Regions from separate parts of the Leclercia sp. W6 genome, predicted to be linked through region 1. Evidence: predicted binding sites of a transcription regulator. Region 1 holds the regulator's gene; the other holds the start of a gene.
The links. Region 1 encodes sigma-54, which starts transcription at its own class of promoters, with help from an activator protein. Its sites were predicted from a motif close to GTTGGCACANNTTTCGCTNT; they were not measured.

Region 1 (14,727 bases):
TTCCGAACAGGGCGTCTCATGGTTTACTCAACCCGTGATGACCACGTTTGATACCGATAAAATTCCGACATGGTCGATTAAAGCAGATCGGGCAAAACTGACGAATGACCGTATGCTTTATCTGTATGGCCATGTTGAAGTGAATGCGCTGACCGCAGATGCGCAGTTGCGCAAAATCACGACCGATAACGCACAGATAAACCTTGTGACTCAGGATGTAACATCGCAGGATCTGGTCACGTTATACGGCACAACATTTAATTCCAGCGGTCTGAGAATGCGCGGGAACTTACGCAGCAAGAACGCAGAGCTGATTGAAAAGGTTAGAACCTCTTATGAAATTCAAAACAAACAAACTCAGCCTTAATTGTGTTATAGCCAGCGCCCTGCTGGCCCTTAGCCTGCCTGCGCTTGCTGTGACGGGTGATACCGAGCAGCCGATTCATATCGAATCTGATACGCAATCACTCGATATGCAAGGCAACGTAGTGACCTTTACCGGCAACGTGGTCGTGACTCAGGGCACCATCAAAATTAATGCCGACAAAGTGGTGGTGACGCGTCCTGGCGGTGAGGACGGGAAAGAGATTATCGATGGCTACGGCAACCCGGCCACCTTCTATCAGATGCAGGATAACGGCAAGCCGGTAAAAGGCCACGCTTCCCAGATGCACTACGAGCTGGCGAAAGATTTCGTTGTTCTTACTGGTAATGCGTACCTGGAGCAGCTCGACAGCAACATCAAGGGCGACAAAATCACCTACCTGGTCAAAGAGCAGAAAATGCAGGCCTTCAGCGAGAAAGGCAAACGCGTGACCACCGTACTGGTTCCATCGCAGCTGCAGGACAAAAATAGCAATCAGGCCCCGGCACAGAAAAAGAGTAACTAATTCGTTATGGCAACATTAACTGCAAAGAATCTCGCCAAAGCCTATAAGGGCCGCCGCGTCGTGGAAGATGTCAGTTTGACCGTCAACTCCGGCGAGATTGTCGGCCTGTTGGGTCCTAACGGTGCAGGTAAAACCACCACCTTTTATATGGTGGTGGGCATTGTTCCGCGCGACGCGGGTAACATCATTATTGATGAAGAAGATATCAGCCTGCTGCCCCTGCACGCCCGTGCGCGCCGCGGGATCGGTTATCTGCCGCAGGAAGCATCCATTTTCCGTCGCCTGAGCGTTTTCGATAACCTGATGGCGGTGCTGCAGATCCGCGATGATCTGACCGCCGAACAGCGTCAGGATCGCGCCAACGAGCTGATGGAAGAGTTCCATATCGAACACCTGCGCGACAGCATGGGCCAGGCGCTCTCCGGTGGTGAACGTCGCCGTGTGGAAATTGCCCGCGCGCTGGCGGCTAATCCGAAATTTATTCTGCTCGATGAACCGTTTGCGGGCGTTGACCCCATTTCGGTTATCGATATCAAACGTATTATTGAGCATCTGCGCGACAGTGGCCTCGGGGTTCTCATCACCGACCACAACGTACGTGAGACGCTGGCGGTGTGTGAGCGTGCCTATATCGTCAGCCAGGGCCACCTCATCGCCCACGGTACCCCGCAGCAGATCCTCGAAGACGATCATGTTAAGCGCGTGTATCTTGGGGAAGACTTCAGACTCTGATAGGGTAGAAGTTAAGACTCGCGTAAACGGAGAAAAATGCTCTGAACATGAAGCAAGGTTTGCAATTAAGGCTCAGCCAACAGCTGGCAATGACGCCGCAGTTACAACAGGCTATTCGTCTGTTGCAACTGTCGACGCTGGAACTGCAGCAGGAGCTCCAGCAAGCGCTGGAAAGTAACCCCCTGCTCGAGCAAACCGATCTTCACGATGAGGTAGAAACGCAACAAAGCCAGGATAACGAGACCCTCGACACGGTTGATGCCCTTGAGCAAAAAGAGATGCCTGACGAGCTCCCTCTCGATGCCAGCTGGGATGAGATCTACACCGCCGGCACGCCATCCGGTACACGCGCAGACTACCAGGATGACGAGTTGCCGGTCTATCAGGGCGAGACCACCCAGTCACTGCAGGATTATCTGATGTGGCAGGTAGAGCTGACACCGTTCTCCGATACCGATCGCGCCATCGCCACCTCCATTGTAGATGCCGTGGATGAGACCGGCTATCTGACCGTGTCGCTGGACGATATTCTGGAGAGCATAGGCGATGACGAGATTGAGCTCGAAGAGGTCGAAGCGGTCCTGAAGCGCGTTCAGCGCTTTGACCCGATTGGCGTCGCCGCGAGAGATCTCCGTGACTGCTTGCTCATTCAGCTTTCGCAGTTTGTTAAAGAGACCCCGTGGCTGGAAGAGGCCCGGCTTATCATCAGCGAACATCTGGATCTGCTTGCCAACCACGATTTCCGCTCACTGATGCGCGTCACGCGGCTGAAAGAGGAGATCCTGAAAGAGGCGGTCAACCTGATTCAGTCTCTGGATCCGCGCCCGGGGCAGTCTATCCAGACCAGCGAGCCGGAGTATGTCATTCCCGATGTGCTGGTGCGCAAGCATAACGGTCTGTGGACCGTCGAGCTGAATTCCGACAGCATTCCCCGCCTGCAAATCAATCAGCAATACGCCTCAATGTGCACCAGCTCGCGCAACGACTCGGATAACCAGTTTATCCGCAGTAATCTGCAGGAAGCCCGCTGGCTGATCAAAAGCCTTGAGAGCCGCAATGATACACTGCTGCGCGTCAGCCGCTGCATCGTCGAGCAGCAGCAGGCGTTTTTTGAGCAGGGTGAAGAGTTTATGAAACCGATGGTGCTGGCGGATATCGCCCAGGCCGTCGAGATGCATGAGTCGACCATTTCTCGCGTGACGACGCAGAAGTATCTGCACAGCCCGCGTGGTATTTTTGAGCTTAAGTATTTTTTCTCCAGCCATGTCAACACCGAAGGCGGCGGCGAAGCCTCGTCGACAGCCATCCGGGCGCTGGTGAAAAAATTGATCGCCGCGGAAAACCCCGCGAAACCGCTGAGTGACAGTAAGTTGACCACCATGCTGTCCGAACAAGGTATCATGGTGGCACGCCGCACTGTTGCGAAGTATCGAGAGTCTTTATCCATTCCGCCGTCAAACCAGCGTAAACAACTGGTCTGACACAACCGATAAGGAAGACACTATGCAGCTCAACATCACAGGACACAATGTCGAAATCACTGAATCCCTGCGTGAATTTGTGAATACCAAGTTCGCTAAGCTCGAGCAGTATTTCGAGAGGATCAACCAGGTCTATGTTGTGTTAAAAGTGGAAAAAGTGACTCATATCTCGGATGCTACCTTGCACGTCAACGGGGGCGAAATCCATGCCAGTGCGGAAGGGCAGGACATGTACGCGGCTATCGACGGCTTGATTGACAAGCTGGCACGACAGCTAAACAAACATAAAGACAAACTGAAACAACACTAATTGTCCGGGCAGTTAACGGGTGCAGGATGGCCTGTTGTGAAACACAACGGGCCCTTTGTACAGTTAGCGCTTAGGTGAAATTATGATGAATAACGATTCCACTCTACAACTGAGCAGTGTCCTTAATCAGGAATGTACCCGCAGTGCCGTTCACTGCCAGAGCAAAAAACGTGCGCTGGAGATCATCAGTGAACTGGCCGCAAAACAGCTGAGCCTGGCGCCACAAGTGGTCTTTGAAGCGATCCTCACCCGCGAAAAAATGGGCAGTACCGGCATCGGTAACGGCATCGCCATTCCACATGGCAAACTGGAAGAGGATACTCTGCGCGCTGTAGGGGTGTTTGTTCAACTGGAAACACCTATCGCCTTCGATGCCATTGATAACCAGCCGGTCGATTTGCTGTTTGCCCTGCTGGTGCCAGCCGACCAGACCAAAACGCATCTGCATACGCTCTCGCTGGTGGCTAAACGTCTGGCGGATAAAACCATCTGTCGTCGTTTACGCGCGGCGCAGAGCGACGAAGAGCTTTATCAAATTATTACAGAAACGGAAGGCAATCAGGATGAGGCGTAATCGGGTGATGGCTTTAACATCTGTGGTCCTGAGGAGAAACGGTACATGGTGCTGATGATCGTCAGCGGGCGTTCGGGCTCCGGGAAATCGGTCGCCCTGCGCGCGCTGGAAGATATGGGCTTTTACTGCGTGGATAACCTGCCGGTGGTGCTTCTGCCCGAGCTGGCCCGTTCGCTGGCGGATCGGCAGATCTCTGCGGCAGTCAGCATCGACGTGCGTAACATGCCTGAATCGCCGGAGATCTTTGAGCAGGCGATGAGTAATCTGCCAGAGGCCTTTTCACCTCAGCTGCTGTTCCTTGATGCCGACCGCAATACGTTGATTCGTCGCTACAGTGACACCCGCCGTTTGCATCCGCTCTCCAGTAAAAATCTGTCGCTGGAAAGTGCCATTGACCAGGAGAGCGATCTGCTGGAGCCGCTGCGCTCGCGCGCCGATCTGATCGTTGATACCTCAGAGATGTCGGTCCATGAGCTGGCGGAGATGCTGCGCACCCGTCTGCTGGGTAAACGCGAACGCGAGCTGACGATGGTCTTTGAATCGTTCGGCTTTAAGCACGGGATTCCTATTGATGCGGACTACGTGTTTGACGTGCGCTTCTTACCGAACCCGCACTGGGATCCGAAGCTGCGTCCGATGACCGGCCTGGATAAGCCGGTCGCAGCCTTCCTTGACAGACATACGGAAGTGCATAACTTTATCTATCAGACGCGCAGCTATCTTGAACTCTGGTTGCCGATGCTGGAGACAAACAATCGCAGCTACCTGACGGTGGCGATTGGCTGTACCGGGGGCAAACACCGTTCGGTCTATATTGCTGAGCAACTGGCTGACTATTTCCGCTCGCGCGGTAAAAACGTGCAGTCCCGTCATCGTACGCTGGAAAAACGTAAAACATGACCGTAAAGCAGACCGTTGAAATCACCAACAAGCTGGGCATGCATGCCCGCCCGGCGATGAAGTTATTTGAACTGATGCAGGGATTTGACGCGGAAGTTCTGCTGCGTAACGACGAAGGCACCGAAGCCGAAGCCAACAGCGTCATCGCTCTGCTGATGCTGGATTCGGCAAAGGGCCGTCAGATTGAAATTGAAGCCACTGGCCCGCAGGAAGTGGAGGCGCTGGCAGCAGTCATTGCGCTGTTCAACGCCGGATTTGATGAGGATTAATGCAGCTTATTGGCCTGCATAAATCCTTCCCCACCGAGCTGGCGCATCTGGCGCAGGATCCACGCCTGACGGCTACGTACATAGCCTGATGGCGCACTGGCCTTAAAGCGAATCGGGTTCGGTAACACAGCCGCCAGCAGCGCGGCCTCCGACGCTGTCAGACGGCTTGCTGGTTTGTTGAAATAGCGCCGTGCCGCGGCTTCTACCCCAAATATCCCTTCGCCAAATTCCGCGATATTGAGGTATACCGTCAGGATCCGTTTCTTACTCCACACCGTTTCGATCCCCAGCGTCAGCCCGGCTTCAAAGCCCTTTCTCACCCAGCTGCGACCGTCCCATAAAAACAGGTTCTTCGCCGTCTGCTGAGAAAGCGTGGATGCCCCGCGGATACGGCTCTCGTTGCGCTCGTTATGCGCTAGCGCCTTCTCGATCGCCCCGACGTCAAACCCCCAGTGCTGAGGGAATTTTTGATCTTCGGCGGCAATCACGGCGAGCCCCATCCAGGGGGAGATCTCATCCATACTCACCCAGTCAGAGTGTGCAAAGTAGCTGAAATTACCGCTCAGCCAGTTGCTCACCTGACGTTCAACCATCACCGCTGAAAATGGCACCGGCAGAAAGCTGAACAGGGCGATACCCCCACCCCAGAAAACCGCCATTATCAACAGAATGCGAATGACGATCCGTCTTAACCAACCCGCTTTCGGACGTCTTAACTTCATGCAGCGAGTACCAGTACGCGGGTGACCAGCTTCTCAATGCCCGTCGCCGCTTCCGCAATCGTTTGTGCCAGCATGTAAGCGGGTGTGGTGACGATCCTGTTCTCTTCGTCGACCACAATATCATCCACCGGACAGGGGATATGCTCACCGCCCATATCCTCGATAGCCTCAGCGGTATCAATATCCGTGCCGATGGTCAGGCGCAGCGGCATATCAAAAATGGCTGGCAGCATCGCAGGGGCGATACAGATAAAGCCCAACGGTTTACCAGCTTCATGCATCTGCAGCGCCAGCGCTTTTAAATCACTGTCTACCCGGCAACCACTTCCCTGGGCGGCAAAATCGCTCAGGTTTTTTGCCGCGCCAAAACCGCCCGGCACAATCAGCGCGTCCAGCTCGGTGGCCCGGGCCTCGCTGAGCGGACGAACCTGTCCACGGGCGATCCGCGCGGCCTCAATCAGGACGTTACGGCTTTCGGCCATCGTTTCGCCGGTCAGGTGGTTGATCACGTCTACCTGGGTTTTATCCGGGGCGAAGCAGACCGCTTCGGCGCCGTTACGCGCCAGAGCCAGTAGCGTCAAAACAGCTTCATGAATTTCAGAACCATCGTAAACACCACACCCGCTCAGTACCACGCCAACCTTTTTCATCCAGGGATCCCTCTCGAAAAATGCTAAATGCACATTAAAGATTCTGATTAAAACGGTATGCTTCACACATTTAACTGATTCATGTAACAACGTATTTAAGATTTGCTATCTTAACTGCGTGCAGCCTAAAGTTTCCGGCTACGCCATTTACGAAAAAAACTATTTCTATTCAGGCGCAGCCAAGATTTCCCTGGTGTTGGCGCAGTATTCGCGCACCCCGGTCTACCGGGGTCATTTTTTTCTGCTCTCCACCCAGGCTTTCAGCACGGCCACATCGTTCTGCCACTCCTGCTTCATCTCCTCAACCCATTCACCCACGTTATCTTCCCACGCGGGTAAATCCGGAGACTGAATCTGCTGACCAAGCTGCTGCAGATGACGCAAACCCACCGATCCAGCCGCACCTTTGATTTTGTGGCCTTCTTCAACGATGCCTTTCTTATCCCGCGCCGTCAGGTTTGACTCGAGCACGTTTAAATAGCCCGGCATCATCTTCTCGAAGATCGCCAGGCCATCGGTAATCAACTTCGGACCAACCAGATCGATGTACTGCTCGAGCATGTCGATATCCAGCAAAGACTGCGCTTTCTCTGTATCTACCTTCGTCATGGTGCTCTCCTCTTCGTCACAGGTGTCCCAGAACTTCTTGATCATGGCGGTTAAGGCGGGTACCGCCAGCGGTTTGCTCAGTACATCGTCCATACCAGCATCCAGGTACTCTTTTTTGTCTTTCAGCACGTTGGCGGTCAGCGCCACCAGCGGCGGCAGCTCGTCGCTGGCGTAACGGCTCGTCAGCTCGCGCGAGATATCCAGCCCGGTCATGTCCGGCAACTGAATGTCCAGCAGCACCAGGTCATATTCGCCCGGCGTGAACATCTCCAGCGCGGCTTTACCGGTCATGGCGACGTCCACGCTGCTGCCCAGTTTCTCCAGCACCGAGCGCGCGACAATCACGTTCAGCTCAATATCTTCCACCAGCAGCACATGCAGGGCAGGCAGCGGCATGTCGTCATGGGCAAAAGTGTCCTCGACCTCTTCCGCCACTGCCGGGGCTCGAACGCTGAGTTTAAAGACAGAGCCGTGCCCAGGATTGCTGGTCACCGTGATATCACCGCCCATGCTCTTCGCCAGACGGCGCGATACCGCCAGGCCGATGCCGGTCCCGGTAGCGGGTTTGCCCCCGTGGCTGTCTTTAACCTGGTAGTACATGGCGAAGATTTTATCCTGCTCCTCCTGCGGGATCCCGATCCCGGAATCTTCCACCTCGAAGTGCAGCATCTCCCCCTCGCCGTAGCGCACGCGAACCGCCACCTGACCACTCTGGGTGAATTTGACCGCGTTGCTGATCAGGTTCCACAGGATCTGGCGCAGGCGCGTGCCGTCGGTCACCACCTTATGCGGCAGCGGCAGGGTTGGCTCCATCACAAAGCGTAGCCCTTTCTGCTGCGCCTGCAGACCGGAGAGGTTTTCCAGATCGGCCAGGAAGCTGGTGAAGTCCACCGGCTGGTTATCCAGCTGGACTTTGCGCCGCTCCATCTTATCCATATCAATAATATCGTTGAAGATATTGCCGAGCGTGACCGCCGAGACATGGATGGTTTTAAGATATTTCTCCTGCTCGGCCGTCAGTTCGGTGTCGAGCAGAATGCGGCTTAACCCGACGATACCGTTAAGCGGAGTACGCAGTTCATGGCTGATGGTGGAGATAAAGGTCGTTTTATCCCGGCTGGCGCGCTCCAGCGCATCCTGGTAACGCTTACGCTCGGTAATATCACGCCCGAAGCCCATCAGCCCGTGGCGTTTCCCGACGCGGTCGTAGTACGGCACTTTACGGATTTCGAAGCAGGCTTTGCGCCCGTCCGGGTAGTCGAGCCACTGCTCGTAGGTCAGGGAGACGTTGTGACGGAACACCTTCTCATCGGTTTCGATAACTTTGGCTGCCGCCTCCGGAGAGTAGACATCCTGCGGGCGCAGATTGATAAGCTGTTTTTCGCTCTTACCGGTCAGTAACTCCATCGCCCGGTTACAGCCGGAAAACTCTTTATCTTCATTGCGGTAGAAAACCAGGTCCGGGGAGGCATCAAGGAAAGAGCGCAGGAACGAAGACTGCTGCTCAAGCTGGATCTGCGTCTGTTCACGCTCTTTCATCTCGATTTTCAGCTGTTCCAGCGTAGTCTGACGCTCAGCCTCCGCTTTTTCACGATCTGAGATCTCCTGGTTAAGCTGAGCGATGTTGTCTTTTAGCTGCACGTTGAGCTTCAGATCGCGCTCGCGCATCTCTTCCAGCTTTTCCACCAGCCGGGTCAACCGCTGGCGGGACTCCTCCAGCTGCTCAACCACCACCGAGAGGAAATAGACCGCCCAGGGCGTAATCAGCAGGCCAAAGAAAATGGAACGTATAAGGTCGATACTCTCAACCTGGCCGTGGAGCACCATGGTAATGGCCATCTGTACCACAATCGCCAGCACCACCAGCGCCAGCGCCAGCAACAGGGAGAAGCGCACCAGGCCAAGCTTCATCATCAGATCGACATAGTATTGCGCCAGTAACCGAATTTGCTTCATAAGGGATCTCTTCACGACGTCATCGCACAATAATACTCAAATTCCAGGCAAGACGTTGAAGGTTGTGCAAAAAAGTGAGGGGTAAAACAGGCGATGCGCCTCACTTCCCAAGCAGGGAAGTGAGGCGGGAGGGATTACGAGCGCTTCAGCAGCAGCCAGAGGCTGATCACGAAGAAGGAGGCGCTCGGTAGCAGCGCGCCAATCACCGGCGGTATACCGTACACCAGCGTCAACGGGCCGAAGATTTGGTCCAGAACGTAGAAGACAAAGCCGAAGCTGATACCTGTCACGACACGCACCCCCATCGGGACGCTACGCAGCGGACCAAAGATAAACGACAGCGCCATCAGCATCATTACCGCCACCGAGAGCGGCTGGAAGACCTTGCTCCACATGTTGAGCTGATAACGTCCGGAATCCTGGCCGCTCGATTTCAGATACTTCACGTAGTTGTACAGGCCGCTGATGGAGAGGGCATCCGGATCCAGCGCAACCACACCGAGCTTATCCGGCGTCAGGTTGGTTTTCCAGGTACCAGAGACCGTTTGTGACCCGGTGATCTGTTTTGGATCCTGCAGATTTGATTCATCTACCTGCGACAGACGCCAGACCTTGTTATCAGTATCAAACGTGGCCGATGCGGCGTAACGCACCGCCTGCAGACGACGCTGCTCGTTAAAGCTGTAAATGCTCACCCCGCCGAGGGAGTTATCGCCCGTGACGCGTTCGATGTAGACAAAGTTATTGCCATCTTTCGCCCACAGCCCCTGCTGGGTAGAGAGCAACGAGCCGCCATACATCATTTGCGCGCGGTAGTTACGCGCCATCTGTTCGCCCTGTGGCGCAACCCACTCCCCCATCGCCATGGTCAGCAATACCAGCGGGATCGCCGTTTTCATGACGGAGAGCGCCACCTGCATACGGGTAAAGCCGGAGGCCTGCATGACCACCAGCTCACTGCGCTGCGCCAGCATCCCCAGCCCCAGCAACGCCCCTAACAGCGCCGCCATCGGGAAGAAGATTTGCACATCTTTTGGAATGCTGAGCAGAGTATACATCCCCGCGCCCATCGCATCGTAGCTCCCCTGCCCGGCCTTTTTCAGCTGGTCCACAAACTTGATGATGCCGGAGAGCGACACCAGCATGAATAAGGTCATCATGATGGTGGTGAAAATGGTTTTACCGATATAGCGGTCAAGAACGCCAAACGCCTGCATTACACCGCTCCTTTACGCGTAAACCGGGCCCGCACGCGGCGCATCGGCACGGTGTCCCACAGGTTGAGGGCAACGGCCAACAGCAGATAGAGTCCGTTAATTACCCAGGTCCAGATAACCGGGTCAATTTTTCCTTTGCCGCCGTTCGATTTGATCGACGTTTGCAGCAGGAAGAACACCAGATAAAGCAGCATGGCCGGCAGCATGGAGAGCACCCGTCCCTGACGTGGGTTTACCACGCTAAGCGGCACCACCATCAACGCCATCATAAATACAGTGAATACCAGGGTGATTCGCCAGTGCAGCTCCGCGCGGGCGCGATTGGTATCGGTATTGATCAGTGTGCGCATGTCCATCTGCTCGGTATCGCTGGGATCCAGCGCAACCGCCTGATGACCAATAATTGCCTGATAGTTCTGGAAGTCAGTGATGCGGAAATCACGCAGCAGCGCCGTGCCTTCAAAGCGGGTGCCTTTGTTCAGCGTCACAATCTGCGAACCGTCTTTCCCCTGCGCCAGCTGGCCGGAATCGGCCACTACAACAGAGGGACGGGCATTGCCCTTGGGACGGATTTGCGCGAGGAACACATCGTTAAAGCGGTTGCCATCCACGCTTTCAATAAATAGCACGGAGTTACCATCCGTTGCCTGCTGGAATTGCCCCTGGGCCAGCGCGGCCATACCGGGGTTGGCTTTCGCTTCCGCCAGCACTTCATCCTGATGACGAGAAGAGACCGGACCGGCCCACATGACGTTTACGGCGGCCACGATGCCGGTGAATAACGCCAGGAGCATAGCGGCTTTAACCAGAACCGCTTTGCTCAGACCGCACGCATGCATGACGGTGATTTCACTTTCGGTATAGAGTTTACCGAGCGTCATCAGCAGTCCGAGGAAAAGGCTAAGTGGCAGGATAAGCTGCGCCATTTCAGGCACGCCCAGCCCAAGCAGAGAAAGCACCAGATTTGTGGGAATTTCGCCATCAACAGCCGCGCCGAGGATCCTTACCAGTTTCTGACAGAAAAAGATCAGAAGCAGTATGAAGAGTATCGCCAGCTGGCTTTTGAGCGTCTCCCGCACCAGATATCTTATGATTATCACATTAAATACGCCCGTAAAAACCCGTCTCTTTGCAGGAAAATCGCTTGTTTCATGGCTTAAACGTCATTTATTCTCTTGAGTCGTCGAAATCATCGCTAAGATTAGAACACCCGACGGATTCGCGCTTCAGGAGTTATTATGACGTGCCGAAACCGTAATAACGTAAGATTAACACGAAGTCACCGCAACAGCGGGTACGAGTTACGAAAGGTTTCAATTCTATCCGTAGCTGCCGCTGTTGTCTTTAAGATTCAGGAGCGTAGTTCATGGAGTTCAGTGTAAAAAGCGGTAGCCCGGAGAAACAGCGGAGTGCCTGCATCGTTGTCGGCGTGTTTGAACCCCGCAGACTCTCTCCAATCGCCGAACAACTCGATAAGATCAGTGACGGCTACATTAGCGCCCTGCTGCGCCGCGGCGAGCTGGAAGGCAAGCCAGGCCAGACATTGCTGCTGCATCATGTGCCTAACGTCCTCTCCGAGCGCATCCTGCTGATTGGCTGTGGCAAGGAGCGTGAGCTGGACGAACGCCAGTACAAACAGGTCATTCAGAAAACCATCAATACGCTGAATGATACTGGCTCAATGGAGGCCGTCTGCTTCCTGACCGAACTGCACGTCAAAGGCCGCAATACCTACTGGAAAGTACGTCAGGCGGTTGAGACAGCCAAAGAGACCCTTTACAGCTTCGATCAGCTGAAAACCACTAAAAGCGAACCGCGTCGTCCGCTGCGTAAGATGGTCTTTAACGTCCCGACCCGTCGCGAGCTGACCAGCGGTGAACGCGCTATTCAGCATGGCCTGGCTATTGCAGCCGGTATCAAGGCCGCGAAAGACCTGGGCAATATGCCGCCTAACATCTGTAACGCGGGCTACCTTGCGTCACAGGCGCGTCAGCTGGCTGACTCCTACAGCAAAAATGTTGTCACCCGCGTGATTGGCGAACAGCAGATGAAAGAGCTGGGGATGCACTCCTACCTCGCCGTCGGCAACGGTTCACAAAATGAATCCCTGATGTCGGTCATTGAGTACAAAGGCAACCCGGCAGAAGACGTACGTCCGATTGTGCTGGTGGGTAAAGGCCTGACCTTCGACTCCGGCGGTATCTCCATCAAGCCTGCCGAAGGCATGGACGAGATGAAGTACGACATGTGCGGCGCGGCGGCGGTTTACGGCGTAATGCGCATGGTGGCCGAGCTGCAACTGCCAATCAACGTGATTGGCGTGCTGGCGGGCTGTGAAAACATGCCGGGTGGTCGCGCCTATCGTCCAGGTGACGTCCTTACCACCATGTCCGGGCAGACCGTTGAAGTCCTGAACACCGACGCCGAAGGCCGTCTGGTGCTGTGCGACGTGCTGACCTACGTTGAGCGCTTCGATCCGGAAGCGGTTATCGACGTAGCAACTCTGACCGGCGCCTGCGTGATTGCCCTGGGTCACCACATCACCGGCCTGATGTCGAACCACAACCCGCTGGCGCATGAGCTGATTGGTGCCTCCGAGCAGGCGGGCGATCGTGCATGGCGTCTGCCGCTGGGCGATGAGTATCAGGAGCAGCTCGAGTCTAACTTTGCGGATATGGCGAATATCGGCGGTCGTCCTGGCGGTGCTATCACCGCGGGCTGCTTCCTTTCGCGCTTTACCCGCAAGTACAATTGGGCACACCTGGATATCGCGGGCACCGCATGGCGCTCCGGTAAAGCCAAAGGCGCAACTGGCCGTCCAGTGGCTCTGCTGTCGCAGTTCCTGCTCAATCGCGCCGGTTTTAACGGCGACGAGTAAGGGTAAATGCCGGGTGGCGGCGTCGCCTTACCCGGCCTACAAACGGCAGTAAACCGTAGGCCCGGTAAGCTTAGCGCCACCGGGCTTAAGCATTTAAAGTCACCACAAGAAACCCCATATATGAAAAACGCAACGTTCTATCTTCTGGACAATGACACCCAACAGGATGGCTTAAGCGCCGTTGAACAACTGGTGTGTGACATTGCCGCAGAACGTTGGCGCGCGGGTCTTCGCGTGCTGATTGCCTGCGAAGATGAGCAGCAGGCCATCCGTCTGGATGAAGCGCTGTGGGCACGACCGCCGGAAAGTTTTGTTCCGCATAATCTGGCGGGAGAAGGACCGCGTGGCGGTGCGCCGGTGGAGATCGCCTGGCCGCAAAAGCGTAACAGCAGTCCACGCGATATTCTGATTAGCCTGCGCAGCGGCTTTGCAGATTTTGCCACCGCTTTCACAGAAGTGATAGACTTTGTCCCTCACGAAGATTCCCTGAAACAACTGGCGCGCGAACGCTATAAAGCGTACCGCCTGGCTGGTTTTAACCTGAATACGGCAACCTGGAAATAATGGAAAAGACATATAACCCACGCGATATCGAACAGCCGCTTTACGAGCACTGGGAACAGCAGGGCTATTTCAAGCCTAACGGCGATGAAAGCAAAGAGTCCTTCTGCATCATGATCCCGCCGCCGAACGTCACCGGCAGTTTGCATATGGGGCATGCCTTCCAGCAGACCATCATGGATACCATGATCCGTTACCAGCGCATGCAGGGCAAAAACACCCTGTGGCAGGCCGGTACTGACCACGCGGGTATCGCTACCCAGATGGTGGTTGAGCGTAAGATTGCCGCTGAAGAAGGTAAAACCCGTCACGACTATGGCCGCGACGCCTTTATCGACAAAATCTGGCAGTGGAAAGCGGAATCTGGCGGCACCATTACCCGTCAGATGCGCCGTCTCGGCAACTCCGTGGACTGGGAGCGCGAGCGCTTCACCATGGACGAAGGTCTTTCCAATGCCGTTAAAGAAGTGTTCGTCCGTCTGTATAAAGAAGACCTGATTTACCGTGGCAAGCGCCTGGTAAACTGGGACCCGAAACTGCGCACCGCCATCTCTGACCTGGAAGTGGAAAACCGCGAGTCGAAAGGCTCCATGTGGCACATCCGCTATCCGCTGGCCGATGGCGCAAAAACCGCAGACGGTAAAGATTACCTGATTGTCGCCACCACCCGACCGGAAACCCTGCTGGGCGATACCGGCGTGGCCGTTAACCCGGAAGATCCGCGTTACAAAGATCTGATTGGTAAATTTGTGGTGCTGCCGCTGGTGAACCGCCGTATTCCGATTGTGGGCGACGAACACGCCGACATGGAAAAAGGTACCGGCTGCGTGAAGATCACCCCGGCACACGACTTTAACGACTACGAAGTGGGTCGTCGTCACGCCCTGCCAATGATCAACATCCTGACCTTTGACGGCGATATCCGTGAAAGCGCAGAGGTGTATGACACCAAAGGCAACGAATCTGACGTTTACTCCA
Region 2 (14,727 bases), 480 kb from region 1:
GCTATGCGCCAGCTTCAGCTTAAAGAAAGGAACGGCCCGACGATCACCGTCGGACCGGGAGAGGGTTAACCCGCCTGCTGTTCGTCGTTTGAATTGACTTCAATAACTTCAACTTTGCTCGATTTAAGGTGCGTTTGTAGCGCGGAGCCGGGTAGCTCGTCGGTAAAGAGCGCCGTCGTCTGCGCTACGTTACCAATTTCAACCGCAGCAGAGGCGTGATATTTCGTATGATCGGCCGCCAGTAAGATGTGCCGGGCGTGGGCCATCATGGTTTTTACCACGCTGGCTTCATTAACATCGAACTCCATCATCGCGCCGTCTTGCTCGATCGCGCCGACGCTGGTCACCAGATAATCTGCACGAAAGCCAGAGACGAACGCCGTGGCGGCAGGCCCGATAATGCCTCCATTGTGCGGGCGCAGCGTGCCGCCGGGGACCATCACCTCAAAGCGCGGGTTTTTATAAAGAATGTGCGCCACCCGCAGGCTGTTGGTGATGATGCGCAGATGATTATGGTTGAGCAGCGCCCGGGCAACGTGCTCTACCGTCGTGCCAATGGTAATAAAAATGGTCGAGCCATCGGGAATGTAGTCGGCAATGGCTTCGGCTATCGCCCGCTTCTCTTCGGTCATGGAGACTTCGCGCTGCTCGAAGGCGGTGTTAACCACGCTGGATGCCCTGCCCGCGCCGCCATGATGACGCGTGATCAGCCCCTGCTGACTCAGCTTGCGAATATCCCGGCGCACCGTTTGCGTGGAGACATCCAGCAGTTGCGCCAGTTCATCAATGTTCATATAGCCACGGTCGGCAATCAGCGTTAGCAGCTGATCGTGACGCGGGTTGCCGGTCAGTTCGGTAAGGCTCATGGGCTGTCCTCTGAAAACCATCACGCCCCGCATTTTATACAAAAAGTGACAAAAAAGAGCGGGTTTGATCACAGTCGGGTATACCAGCCCGCCCGCCAGGCTTCGTGCATTTCAGTGCTGCAACAGCGCTGGCGAAGCGTACCGCTTCCGACGGAGATTGCTTTTGCCCCAGGCTGACCGCCAGCGCACCGTGGAAAACATCCCCCGCCCCGGTGGTATCAACCACCTCTACCTCAAAGCCAGGCTGATGACATAGCGCGCCATTCTCCACCCAGAAGCAGCCGTCTCGCCCCTGGGTGACATACACATGTCCATTTGTGAGCGTTTGTGCTTTTTTCAGCGCCTCTTCGACTTCATCCCGCTGCGTTAAACGCCGCAGTCCCGGCGCAGAGAAGGCTGCGTGATCGCTTAAGGTAATCAACTCCGCGATATCCTGCGGGGTGACATCCGCATCAAGCAGGGTCGGCACGCCCTGCTGGCGGGCAAGGGTAAACGCCTCTCTGGCCCCCTCATGCCAGCGCACGTCTGCTAATACGACATCCCACTGAGAGAAGTCGATTTCATGCAGCCAGTCTGCCGCGGCAGGGAGATCCGGGCTGGGATAGTTGGCAATAATGCGTTCCCCGCCTGCATCCACCAGCACGGCGGACTGGGACGAGCGAGCACCTTTCACGACGCGCGTATAGCGGGTATTCACCCCCAGGGATTCCAGCTCCGTGAGCAATCTTGTCCCGGTATCGTCGTCCCCCACCCGGCCAATAAAATCCACTTCCGCGCCCAGTTTTGCCGCCGCCACCGCCGCGGTTGCTGCCGGGCCGCCGCCCACTTCCGTATAATTTTTTGCGACATATTTCCCACCTTCCTTTGGTAAATCATCGAGATACCAGATGCGATCCAGCACGGTGATGCCGACACAAACGATGCGAGTCATGGTGATTCCTTCTGCGTTTTCTGTTGCTCTCATTTTAATTTCACCAAATGTTTAAAAAGTGACCCATGTCTATTTTTTGACTATAAATTACAAATACGATCAAAAACAGACAACATAAACGCGCAGAAATTGACACGATATGACAGGAGAGAGGCATGTCAGCAATCGCATTTATCGGTTTAGGGCAGATGGGCGCGCCAATGGCGAAGAATCTGTTGAAGCAAGGCCACCAGCTTCAGGTCTTTGATGTGAACCCGCAGGCGGTTCAGACGCTGGTTGCAAGCGGTGCCCAGGCAGCAACTACGCCCGCGCAGGCTGCAACGGACGCCGAATTCGTTATCACCATGCTGCCCAACGGTGACCTGGTGCGCAGCGTACTGTTCGGCGAGCACGGCGTGTGCGAAGGGTTATCCCGCGACGCGCTGGTGATTGATATGTCCACCATTCATCCCCTGCAAACCGACGCCCTGATCCGTGACATGGCTGAACGCGGCTTCAGCCTGATGGATGTGCCCGTCGGGCGCACGTCAGACCATGCCATCGCCGGCACGCTGCTCCTGCTGGCAGGCGGTACGGCGCAGCAGGTTGAGCGCGCCACCCCCGTCTTAATGGCGATGGGCAATGAGCTGATTAACGCCGGCGGGCCGGGCATGGGCATCCGCGTGAAGCTCATCAATAACTACATGAGTATCGCCCTGAACGCCCTCTCCGCCGAGGCGGCCGTGCTGTGCGAAGCGCTCGGCCTCTCCTTTGACGTGGCGCTGAAGGTGATGAGCGGCACCCCTGCGGGCAAAGGCCACTTCACCACCTCCTGGCCGAACAAGGTGCTGAAAGGGGATCTTTCTCCCGCCTTTATGATCGACCTTGCACATAAAGATCTGGGGATCGCCCTGGACGTGGCTAACCAGCTTCACGTCCCGATGCCGCTGGGCGCGGCTTCCCGCGAAGTTTACAACCAGGCACGCGCCGCCGGGCGCGGGCGCGAAGACTGGACAGCCATTCTCGAACAGGTTCGCGCATCCGCCGGGCTGAAAAAATCACACTGATACGAAAGGACTGAGGAATGACGATGTACACCCTGAAAGATATCACCCGACCTTCCGGCGGTTTTGCCATGCTGGCCGTCGATCAGCGCGAAGCGATGCGCCTGATGTTTGCCGCGTCAGGCGCGCCGGTGCCGGTAACTGACCAGCACCTCACGGATTTTAAAGTCAACGCGGCGAAAATTCTGTCGCCATACGCCTCTGCGATCCTCGTCGACCAGCAGTTCTGCTATCGCCAGATCGTGGAGCAGCAGGCGGTTGCGAAAAGCTGCGCGATGATTGTGGCCGCCGACGAGTTTATTCCGGGGAACGGTATTCCTGTCGACAGCGTGGTGATCGACAAGAACGTCGACGCGCAGGCGGTCAAACGCGATGGCGGCAAGGCGCTGAAGCTGCTGGTGCTGTGGCGCAGCGACGAAGATCCGCAGCAGCGTCTGGAGATGGTGAAGGCGTTCAACACGCTGTGTCACGACAACGGTCTGTTGAGCATTATCGAGCCGGTGGTGCGTCCGCCGCGCCGCGGTGACGCGTTTAACCGCGAGCAGGCGATTATCGACGCGGCCAAAGAGCTGGGAGACAGCGGTGCCGATCTCTACAAAGTGGAGATGCCGCTGTTTGGCAAAGGCACGCAGCAGGCGCTGCTGGCGGCCTCGCAGAAGCTCAACGAACAGATCAACATGCCCTGGGTGATCCTCTCCTCCGGCGTGGACGACAAGCTCTTCCCGCGCGCCGTAAGCGTGGCGATGCAGGCGGGGGCATCGGGCTTTTTAGCCGGTCGCGCCGTCTGGTCATCGGTAATTGGCCTGCCGGACACCGAGCTGATGCTCCGCGATATTTCTGTACCGAAACTGCAGCGTCTGGGCGAGATCGTCGACGAAATGATGGCCCGCCGCTAAGAGAGGATTCGAATATGAAATGGTTTAACACCCTGAGCCATAACCGCTGGCTCGAACAAGAGACCGACCGCATTCTCGACTTCGGCAAAAACGCCGCCGTTCCCACCGGCTTTGGCTGGTTGGGCAATAACGGCCAGGTTCGTAGCGATATGGGCACCCATCTGTGGATCACCGCCCGTATGCTGCACGTCTACGCGGTGGCGGCCAACATGGGACGCCCGGGTGCATACGCCCTGGTTGAGCACGGCATCAATACCCTGAACGGTCCGCTGCGCGACAAACAGCACGGCGGCTGGTACGCCTGCGTTAACGATGAAGGGGTGATAGATGCCTCCAAGCAGGGCTATCAGCACTTCTTCGTGCTGCTCGGCGCAGCGAGTGCCGTTACTACCGGACACCCGCAGGCACGCAAGCTGCTGGACGACGCCATTGAGGTGATTGAGCGCTACTTCTGGAGCGAACAGGAACAGATGTGTCTGGAATCCTGGGACGAACCCTTTAGCAAAACGGAAGATTACCGTGGCGGCAACGCCAACATGCACGCAGTGGAAGCCTTCCTGATCGTCTATGACGTCACCCACGATCGCAAATGGCTCGATCGCGCCCTGCGCATCGCCTCGGTGATTATTCACGACGTGGCGCGCAAGGGTGAGTATCGCGTTAACGAGCATTTTGACACCAACTGGAACCCGATCCGCGACTACAACATCGACAATCCCGCCCACCGTTTCCGCGCCTACGGCGGTACGCCAGGGCACTGGATTGAGTGGGGCCGTCTGATGCTGCATCTGCGCGCCGCGCTGGAAGCCCGCTTTGAAACCCCGCCGGCGTGGCTGCTAGAAGATGCAAAAGGACTGTTCCACGCCACCATCCGCGATGCCTGGGCGCCGGACGGGGCCGACGGCTTCGTCTACTCCGTCGGCTGGGACGGCAAGCCTATCGTGCGCGAACGCGTGCGCTGGCCGATCGTCGAGGCGATGGGCACGGCCTATGCCCTCTATACCGTGACCGGCGAGGCACAGTACGAAGCCTGGTATCAGAAATGGTGGGATTACTGCAGCAAATACCTGATGGATTACGAGAACGGTTCCTGGTGGCAGGAGCTGGATGCCAATAACGAAGTGACCACTAAGGTCTGGGACGGCAAGCAGGATATTTACCATCTGCTGCACTGCCTGGTGATCCCGCGCTTACCGCTGGCGCCAGGGTTAGCCCCAGCCGTTGCCGCCGGCTTACTGGATAGCCAGGCCAAATAATAAAAACGGAGATCTTATGCGTACCCTACACGATATTGATTTGAAAACTCACGATCGCGGTTTCACCCTGCACTGGCAGGATCGCCTGATTTTATCCCATTCGCCCGACGCCCCCTGCCTGTGGATCGGCGCAGGCGTTGCCGATATTGAGATGTTCCGCGGCAATTTCAGCATTCAGGATAAGCTCAACGAAAAGATTGCCCTTACCGACGCGACCGTCACGCAGCAAAAGGCGGGCTGGGCGATCCGCTTCACCCGTGGCGATGCGGTAAGCGCCACGCTGCTGGTGGATCTTGATACGGAAGGCCGCCTGACGTTAAAGCTCAAAAATGATGCCACCAGCCATAATCGTATCTGGCTGCGGCTGGCGGCACAGCCTGAAGATCATATCTACGGCTGCGGGGAGCAGTTCTCCTACTTCGACCTGCGCGGCAAGCCGTTCCCGCTGTGGACCAGCGAACAGGGCGTGGGCCGCAATAAGCAGACCTATGTGACCTGGCAGGCCGACTGCAAAGAGAACGCGGGCGGGGATTACTACTGGACCTTCTTCCCGCAACCCACCTTTGTGAGCACCCAGAAGTACTACTGCCACGTGGATAACAGCTGCTACATGAACTTCGACTTCAGCGCGCCGGACTTCCACGAGCTGGCGTTCTGGGAAGATAACGCCACGCTGCGCTTCGAATGTGCAGAAACCTACATCAATCTGCTGGAAAAGCTCACCGGCCTGCTGGGGCGTCAGCCGGAGCTGCCGGACTGGGTTTACGACGGGGTGACGCTGGGTATTCAGGGCGGCACCGACGTGTGCCAGCAGAAGCTCGACCTCATGCGCGAAGGCGGCGTGAAGGTGAACGGCATCTGGGCGCAGGACTGGTCCGGCATCCGCATGACCTCCTTTGGCAAACGCGTGATGTGGAACTGGAAGTGGAACAGCGAACTCTATCCGCAGCTTGATGAGCGTATTGCGCAGTGGAAACAGGAAGGGGTGCAGTTCCTCTCCTATATCAACCCCTACGTCGCCAGCGACAAAGATCTCTGCGAAGAGGCGGCAACACGCGGCTATCTGACCAAAGACGCCGACGGCAAGGATTACCACGTCGAGTTCGGCGAGTTCTACGCGGGCGTTATCGACCTGACCAACCCGGAAGCCTACGGCTGGTACAAAGAGGTGATCAAAAAGAACCTGATCGAGCTGGGTTGCGGCGGCTGGATGGCCGATTTCGGGGAATATCTGCCAACCGATACCTTCCTGCACAACGGCGTCAGCGCGGAGATCATGCATAACGCCTGGCCTGCCCTGTGGGCGAAATGTAACTACGAAGCGCTGGAAGAGACCGGCAAGCTCGGGGAGATCCTGTTCTTTATGCGCGCAGGTTACACCGGCAGCCAGAAACACTCGGTGATGATGTGGGCGGGAGATCAGAACGTCGACTGGAGCCTGGACGACGGTCTGGCGTCCGTCGTACCTGCTGCGCTCTCGCTGGCGATGACCGGCCACGGCCTGCATCACAGCGACATCGGAGGCTATACCACCCTGTTCGAGATGAAACGCAGCAAAGAGCTGCTGCTGCGCTGGTGCGATTTCAGCGCCTTTACGCCGATGATGCGTACCCACGAAGGCAACCGCCCTGGCGATAACTGGCAGTTCGACGGCGACGCCGAAACCATCGCGCACTTCGCGCGTATGACCACCGTCTTCACCACCCTGAAACCGTACATCAAAGCTGCCGTCGCGCAGAACGCGAAAAGCGGCCTGCCGGTGATGCGCCCGCTGTTCCTGCACTATGAAGAGGACGCGCGCGCCTACACGCTGAAATACCAGTATCTGTTTGGCCGCGATCTGCTGGTGGCGCCCGTGTATGAAGAGGGCCGCCATGACTGGTCGCTCTATCTGCCGCAGGACAGCTGGGTGAATGCGTGGACGGGTGAAACCTGCCAGGGCGGTGACATAACCGTTGATGCCCCACTCGGCAAACCGCCGGTCTTCTATCGCGAGCAAAGCGAATGGGCAGATCTGTTTAGCACCTTACGTCATATCTGATAAGGCTCGCCCGCGGGGAAACCTGCGGGCAGACGGAGAACAATAATGAGTCAACATACTTCTGATCCGGCAACCCTGCGCCTGCCGTTTAAAGAAAAACTCGCCTACGGGATGGGCGATCTCGGCTCTAACATCCTGCTGGATATCGGCACGCTCTATCTGCTGAAGTTCTACACCGATGTGCTGGGCCTGCCGGGGACCTACGGCGGGATCATCTTCCTGATTGCCAAGTTCTTTACCGCCTTCACCGACATGGGGACCGGGATCATGCTCGACGCCCGGCGCAAGATCGGCCCGAAAGGAAAATTCCGCCCGTTCGTGCTGTATGCCGCCTTCCCGGTGACGCTGCTGGCGATTGCCAACTTCGTCGGCACGCCGTTTGAAATCACCGGTAAAACGGTGATGGCGACGGTGCTGTTCATGCTGTACGGCCTGTTCTTCAGCATGATGAACTGCTCTTACGGCGCGATGGTGCCCGCCATTACCAAAAACCCGGACGAGCGCGCCTCGCTGGCCGCCTGGCGTCAGGGCGGTGCCACGCTTGGCCTGCTGCTCTGTACCGTGGGCTTTGTCCCGGTAATGAACCTGATTGAGGGCAATGACCAGCTTGGCTATATCTTTGCCGCCACCCTTTTCTCGCTGTTCGGGCTGTTCTTTATGTGGTGGTGCTATAAGGGCGTGACCGAGCGTTACGTCGAAACGCAGCCTGCTAATCCGGCGCAAAAACCGGGACTGTTGCAGTCGTTTCGCGCCATCGCCGGGAACCGTCCGCTGTTTATTCTCTGCATCGCCAACCTGTGCACGCTGGGTGCCTTTAACGTCAAGCTCGCCATTCAGGTCTACTACACGCAGTACGTGCTGAACGACCCGATCCTGCTGTCGTACATGGGCTTCTTCAGCATGGGCTGTATTTTTATCGGCGTCTTTATGATGCCCGGCGCGGTGCGGCGCTTCGGCAAGAAAAAGGTCTATATCACCGGGCTGATGATTTGGGTGGCGGGCGATCTGCTCAACTACTTCTTCGGCGGCGGCTCCGTGAGCTTTGTGGCGTTCTCCTGTCTGGCCTTCTTTGGCTCCGCGTTTGTGAACAGCCTGAACTGGGCGCTGGTGTCCGATACCGTGGAATACGGCGAGTGGCGCACCGGCGTGCGCTCCGAGGGGACGGTCTACACCGGCTTTACCTTCTTCAGGAAGGTTTCCCAGGCACTGGCGGGCTTCTTCCCGGGGATCATGCTCACGCAGATCGGCTATGTGCCCAACGTGGTGCAATCCGCCGGAACCGTTGAAGGGCTGCGGCAGCTGATATTTATCTACCCCAGCCTGCTGGCGGTCATCACCATTGTGGCGATGGGCTGCTTCTACAACCTCAACGAGAAGATGTATGTGCGCATCGTGGAAGAGATCGAACTGCGCAAACGTACGGCATAACTGACTTGAGCGAGCGCCCTGCGGGGCGCTATGAGGATCGACCATGACACACACTCCTGATCCGTTAACCCTGAAGTTGAGCCTGCGCGAGAAGTGCGCCTACGGGATGGGCGATTTTGGCTCTAACTTGATGCTGTGTATCGGCACGCTCTATCTGCTGAAGTTTTACACCGACGAACTAGGCATGCCCGCGTTCTATGGCGGCATTATTTTTTTGGTGGCGAAGTTCTTTACCGCCTTTACCGACATGCTGACCGGCGTGCTGCTGGACTCCCGGCGAAATATCGGTGCGCGGGGAAAATTCCGGCCCTTTATTCTCTATGCTTCGGTACCCGTTGCGCTGGTTGCCGCGGCGCAGTTTATGGCTAACGACTTTAGCCTGACGGTGAAAACGGCTATCGCCACCGTGCTCTTTATGATGTTCGGCCTCTGCTATAGCCTGATGAACTGCGCCTACGGTGCGATGGTGCCGGCCATCACCAAAAACCCGAACGAGCGCGCGCAGCTGGCGGCCTGGCGTCAGGGCGGCGCAACGGTGGGGTTGTTGCTCTGCACCGTCGGTTTTATGCCCATTCAGGCGCTGTTCGTCAGCCAGCCCTCCCTCGGCTATCTGGTTGCCGCCCTGGTATTTGTCACCGGCGGGCTGTTCTGCATGTGGTGGTGCTACAGCGGCGTGAAAGAGCGCTACGTGGAGGTCACGCCCGATCACCATAAACCCGGCATTCTGAAATCGTTCTGCGCGATTTTCCGCAACCCACCGCTGTTGGTCTTATGCATCGCCAACCTCTGTACCCTTGCCGCCTTTAACATCAAGCTGGCGATTCAGGTCTATTACACCCAGTACGTACTGAACGATCTGCACCTGCTGTCGTGGATGGGCTTTTTCAGCATGGGCTGCATTCTGGTCGGCGTGTTTCTGGTGCCCGGCGCGGTTAAGCGTTTCGGCAAAAAACCGGTTTACCTGGGCGGGTTGACGCTATGGGCGGTGGGCGACGTGCTGAACTTCTTCTGGGGGAGCAACTCCCTGCTGTTTGTGCTCTTTTCCTGTATGGCCTTTTTCGGCACCGCTTTCGTCAACAGCCTGAACTGGGCCCTGGTGCCGGATACCGTTGATTATGGCGAGTGGAAAACCGGCATTCGTGCCGAAGGGTCGGTTTATACCGGCTATACCTTCTCACGCAAAATCTCCGCGGCCCTCGCCGGTTTCTTGCCTGGCATTATGCTGACCCAGATCGGTTACGTGCCCCATGCGGTGCAGAGCGCAAGCACGCTGCTGGGGCTGCGCCAGCTTATTTTTCTCTGGCCCTGCGGCCTGGCGATTATCGCCGCCATCACGATGGGACTCTTTTATAAACTCAACGAAGCGCGCTTCGCCTTTATTATTGAGGAGATTGCCAAACGAAAAAAACCATCAGCGAATACCCCTGAGATAACCACCAACGATAAAGCGTCAGCAGTCACTTTATAACAATAAATCTGGCCATGAATCCCTTCCCATTCCACGGGAGGGGTGGCCTTTCTTTATCTGATACATGGATAAGTTATGAAAAGAATCATTACTGTACTGATTGTGTCGTCTGTCTCCTGCCCGGTATTTGCCGGGGCGTATGTCGAAACACGAGAAGCATACAATACGGCCTCCGAGCTACATGAGGTGATCCTGCGAGCTGGCTATAACTTCGATATGGGCGCGGGGCTGATGTTCACCAACGCTTATAACGTGGGGAGATGGGATGAGCTTAAGCACAGCTATAACGAAATAGAGGGGTGGTATCCGCTCTTTAAACCAACCAACAAACTCACCTTCCAGCCGGGCGGTTTAATTAACGACAGCAGCGCAGGGTCGGGCGGCGCTGTTTATTTAGATACCAACTACAAATTTACGGATGGGTTCAACCTGACGTTCCGCTATCGCTATAACCACAACAATTACGATACGCCGGACTATAACGGGCAGATGGATAAGAACGACACGCACGAGTTTGCTAACTACTGGAATTTTAAAGTGACGGATGCGTTTTTCTACACCTTTGAGCCGCACTTTTTCCAGCGGGTCAATGATTACCACAGTAAGAATGGCAAAGATCACCACTGGGAAATAACGAACAAGTTCAGCTATAAGATCGACAGAAACTGGCTGCCGTACCTCGAACTCCAGTGGCTGGACAGATGGAATGATTACAACCGCGAGCAGTACCGAATCCGTCTGGGCGTGCGGTACGCGTTCTAATAAAAAAGCCGCTGATCGCTCAGCGGCTTTTTACCTGCCGGGTGGCGCATGCGCTTACCCGGCCTACAGACTGACTGTATTAATCTTCTTTTGAACCGCGCATTGCACGTTTACGATCGTTTTCAGTCAGGTGACGTTTACGGATACGGATAGACTGTGGTGTTACTTCTACCAGTTCGTCGTCATCGATGAATTCCAGAGCCTGCTCCAGCGTCATCTTAACCGGTGGAACCAGAACCGTTGCTTCGTCAGTACCGGACGCACGCATGTTGGTCAATTTCTTACCGGTCAGGCAGTTTACCGTCAGGTCGTTAGAACGGCTGTGAATACCGATGATCTGGCCTTCGTAAACTTCTGCACCGTGACCCAGGAACAGCTTACCGCGATCCTGCAGGCTGAACAGGGCGAACGCAACCGCTTTACCCTGACCGTTGGAGATCAGAACGCCGTTGTTACGCTGACCCACTTCACCTGGACGAACGTCGTCGTAGTGGCTGAAGGTGGAGTACAGCAGACCGGTACCGGAAGTCATGGTCATGAACTCAGAACGGAAGCCGATCAGGCCACGGCTTGGGATCACGTAGTCGAGACGTACGCGGCCTTTGCCATCTGGATTCATGTTTTTCAGGTCGCCTTTACGCTCACCCAGAGCCTGCATTACAGAACCCTGATGCTGCTCTTCAACGTCCAGCGTCACGTTCTCGAATGGCTCTTGTTTACGGCCATCGATTTCACGGAAGATAACTTTCGGACGGGAAACCGCCATTTCGAAACCTTCACGACGCATGTTTTCGATCAGAACAGACAGGTGCAGCTCACCACGACCAGAAACGCGGAATGCATCAGCATCTTCGGTTTCTTCAACGCGCAGCGCAACGTTGTGCACCAGCTCTTTGTTCAGGCGGTCAAGGATCTGACGGGAGGTAACGAACTTACCTTCTTTACCACAGAACGGAGAGGTGTTGACGTTGAAGAACATGGTTACGGTCGGCTCATCAACAGACAGCGCTGGCAGCGCTTCCACATTCTGCGGGTCGCAGATGGTGTCAGAGATGTTCAGCTCGCCCAGACCGGTGATAGCGATGATGTCGCCAGCTTCCGCAATGTCGCTCTCGATACGCTCAAGGCCCAGGTGAGTCAGCACTTTACCGACTTTACCGTTACGGGTTTTACCTTCGCTATCGATGATAGTGACCTGCTGGTTTGGCTTCACTTTACCGCGCTTGATACGACCAATGCCGATTACACCAACGTAGTTGTTGTAATCCAGCTGAGAGATCTGCATCTGCAGGGTACCGTCGAGATCGACGTTTGGTGCCGGAACATGGTCAACAATCGCCTGGTACAGCGGGGTCATGTCTTCAGCCATGTCTTCGTGGTCCAGACCAGCGATACCGTTCAGCGCAGACGCATAAACGATCGGGAAGTCCAGCTGTTCGTCGGTCGCATCCAGGTTAACGAACAGGTCGAAGACCTGATCAACAACCCAGTCAGGACGCGCGCCAGGACGGTCAACTTTGTTGATTACCACGATTGGCTTCAGGCCATGGGCGAATGCTTTTTTGGTTACGAAGCGCGTCTGCGGCATTGGGCCGTCAAATGCGTCAACCACCAGCAGCACGGAATCCACCATGGACATCACGCGCTCAACTTCACCACCGAAGTCGGCGTGCCCTGGGGTATCAACGATGTTGATACGGTAGTCATTCCATTTGATCGCGGTGTTTTTAGCGAGGATGGTAATCCCACGCTCTTTCTCCAAATCGTTGGAGTCCATCACGCGTTCTTGAGTTTCGGCACGCGCATCGAACGTACCGGATTGCTGCAGCAGCTTATCAACCAGGGTAGTTTTACCATGGTCAACGTGCGCGATGATGGCGATATTACGCAGATTTTCGATCACAACTTTGCCTCAGGCATTAGAAATAGCGCGTTATTGTACACGGATTAATCGCACTACAAAACAGGATCACAAACATCCCCCGCAAACAAGTATTGCAGAGATGCTTTGTGATCGCTTTCACGGAGCGGTAAAAGGGCACTTTAACGTAAATTGCACCAATATGGTGCTCAATGTTCACATTGAAGCACTATAATGGTGCAACAAAACCACCGTGGTGCAGCCCTTTTGCACTACGGTGCGCATGATAGCGCCTTTTTAGGGTGTTTTAAAAGTTGGCACAGATTTCGCTTTATAAAAAATACGGCAACAAAAGGCACCACCGCCTGCCTTATACAGAATTTGAAGACCTCGTTACCACGACGACAATGACCAATCTGGAGAGTTAAGTATGTCCGCTGAACACGTTTTGACGATGCTGAACGAACATGAAGTGAAGTTTGTTGATCTGCGCTTCACCGATACCAAAGGTAAAGAACAGCACGTCACTATTCCTGCTCATCAGGTGAATGCCGAATTCTTTGAAGAAGGCAAAATGTTTGACGGCTCCTCGATTGGTGGCTGGAAAGGTATCAACGAATCCGACATGGTTCTGATGCCAGACGCATCTACTGCCCTCATTGACCCGTTCTTCGAAGAGTCTACCCTGATCATCCGTTGCGATATCCTCGAGCCAGGCACCCTGCAGGGCTACGACCGCGACCCACGCTCTATCGCTAAACGCGCTGAAGAGTACCTGCGCTCCACCGGCATCGCAGACACCGTTCTGTTCGGGCCAGAGCCAGAGTTCTTCCTGTTCGACGACATCCGTTTTGGTGCGACCACTTCCGGTTCCCACGTTGCTATCGATGATATCGAAGGCGCATGGAACTCCTCCACCAAATACGAAGGCGGTAACAAAGGTCACCGTCCAGCCGTTAAAGGCGGTTACTTCCCGGTTCCACCGGTTGACTCTTCTCAGGACATCCGTTCTACCATGTGTCTGATCATGGAAGAGATGGGTCTGGTTGTTGAAGCCCATCACCATGAAGTTGCAACTGCTGGCCAGAACGAAATCGCCACCCGTTTCAACACCATGACCAAGAAAGCGGACGAAATTCAGATCTACAAATACGTTGTTCACAACGTTGCGCACCGCTTCGGTAAAACCGCGACCTTCATGCCAAAACCAATGTTTGGCGACAACGGTTCCGGTATGCACTGCCACATGTCCCTGTCCAAGAACGGAACTAACCTGTTCGCTGGCGACAAGTATGCGGGTCTGTCCGAGCAGGCACTGCACTACATCGGTGGTGTTATCAAACACGCTAAAGCGATCAACGCCCTGGCGAACCCAACCACTAACTCTTACAAGCGTCTGGTCCCAGGCTACGAAGCGCCAGTCATGCTGGCCTACTCTGCCCGTAACCGTTCTGCTTCTATCCGTATTCCGGTGGTAGCTTCTCCGAAAGCACGTCGTATCGAAGTGCGCTTCCCGGACCCAGCTGCTAACCCATACCTGTGCTTCGCAGCACTGCTGATGGCGGGTCTGGACGGTATCAAGAACAAGATCCACCCGGGCGAAGCGATGGACAAAAACCTGTACGACCTGCCGCCAGAAGAAGCGAAAGAGATCCCACAGGTTGCCGGTTCTCTGGAAGAAGCACTGAACGCACTGGACGCAGACCGCGAGTTCCTGACTGCGGGCGGCGTGTTCACTGACGAAGCGATCGATGCTTACATCGCACTGCGTATGGAAGAGAACGACCGCGTTCGCATGACTCCGCACCCGGTTGAGTTCGAACTGTACTACAGCGTCTAATCTTCAATTCCTGTCGCGCGGCCTTTTCCGCGCGAGATTGATAGCCGTTTTTTTGTTGCCGTGGAAACTTTTCAGCCCATCTTCGGATGGGCTTTTTTCACCGCCAACAAGCTGATCTGACGCGTTTTTCGCCGTAAAAACGCTATACTGCACTAAAATAGTGCAAACAACTCCAGGAGACTGCTGAATGGCAACTGGCACGCTGCACGATGCTGGGCAGATCCTCAATTCTCTTATCAACAGCATTTTACTGGTCGATGACGATCTGGCGGTGCATTACGCCAATCCCGCGGCCCAGCAGTTACTGGCGCAAAGTTCACGCAAACTGTTTGGTG

Region 2: glnA (glutamate--ammonia ligase) is a predicted target of sigma-54. The motif match lies at 12,866-12,885, and genes of this name have one in related genera.

Annotation. Positions count from the first base shown of each region.
Region 1 covers NZ_CP031104.1:4,208,172-4,222,898, reverse strand. Annotated here, with positions in the region: gene lptC (LPS export ABC transporter periplasmic protein LptC) at 1-367, shown strand, start outside; gene lptA (lipopolysaccharide ABC transporter substrate-binding protein LptA) at 336-890, shown strand; gene lptB (LPS export ABC transporter ATP-binding protein) at 897-1,622, shown strand; gene rpoN (RNA polymerase factor sigma-54) at 1,670-3,103, shown strand; gene hpf (ribosome hibernation promoting factor) at 3,126-3,413, shown strand; gene ptsN (PTS IIA-like nitrogen regulatory protein PtsN) at 3,496-3,987, shown strand; gene rapZ (RNase adapter RapZ) at 4,033-4,887, shown strand; gene npr (PTS phosphocarrier protein NPr) at 4,884-5,156, shown strand; gene mtgA (monofunctional biosynthetic peptidoglycan transglycosylase) at 5,153-5,878, opposite strand; gene elbB (isoprenoid biosynthesis glyoxalase ElbB) at 5,875-6,528, opposite strand; gene arcB (aerobic respiration two-component sensor histidine kinase ArcB) at 6,760-9,093, opposite strand; gene lptG (LPS export ABC transporter permease LptG) at 9,228-10,310, opposite strand; gene lptF (LPS export ABC transporter permease LptF) at 10,310-11,410, opposite strand; gene pepA (leucyl aminopeptidase) at 11,677-13,188, shown strand; gene holC (DNA polymerase III subunit chi) at 13,309-13,752, shown strand; gene DVA43_RS20615 (valine--tRNA ligase) at 13,752-14,727, shown strand, end outside.
Region 2 covers NZ_CP031104.1:3,724,476-3,739,202, reverse strand. Annotated here, with positions in the region: gene DVA43_RS18270 (DeoR/GlpR family DNA-binding transcription regulator) at 66-866, opposite strand; gene DVA43_RS18265 (sugar kinase) at 901-1,797, opposite strand; gene yihU (sulfolactaldehyde 3-reductase) at 1,953-2,843, shown strand; gene yihT (sulfofructosephosphate aldolase) at 2,861-3,736, shown strand; gene yihS (sulfoquinovose isomerase) at 3,751-4,992, shown strand; gene DVA43_RS18245 (alpha-glucosidase) at 5,009-7,033, shown strand; gene DVA43_RS18240 (MFS transporter) at 7,079-8,461, shown strand; gene DVA43_RS18235 (MFS transporter) at 8,505-9,929, shown strand; gene ompL (porin OmpL) at 10,005-10,691, shown strand; gene typA (ribosome-dependent GTPase TypA) at 10,771-12,594, opposite strand; gene glnA (glutamate--ammonia ligase) at 12,983-14,392, shown strand; gene glnL (nitrogen regulation protein NR(II)) at 14,580-14,727, shown strand, end outside.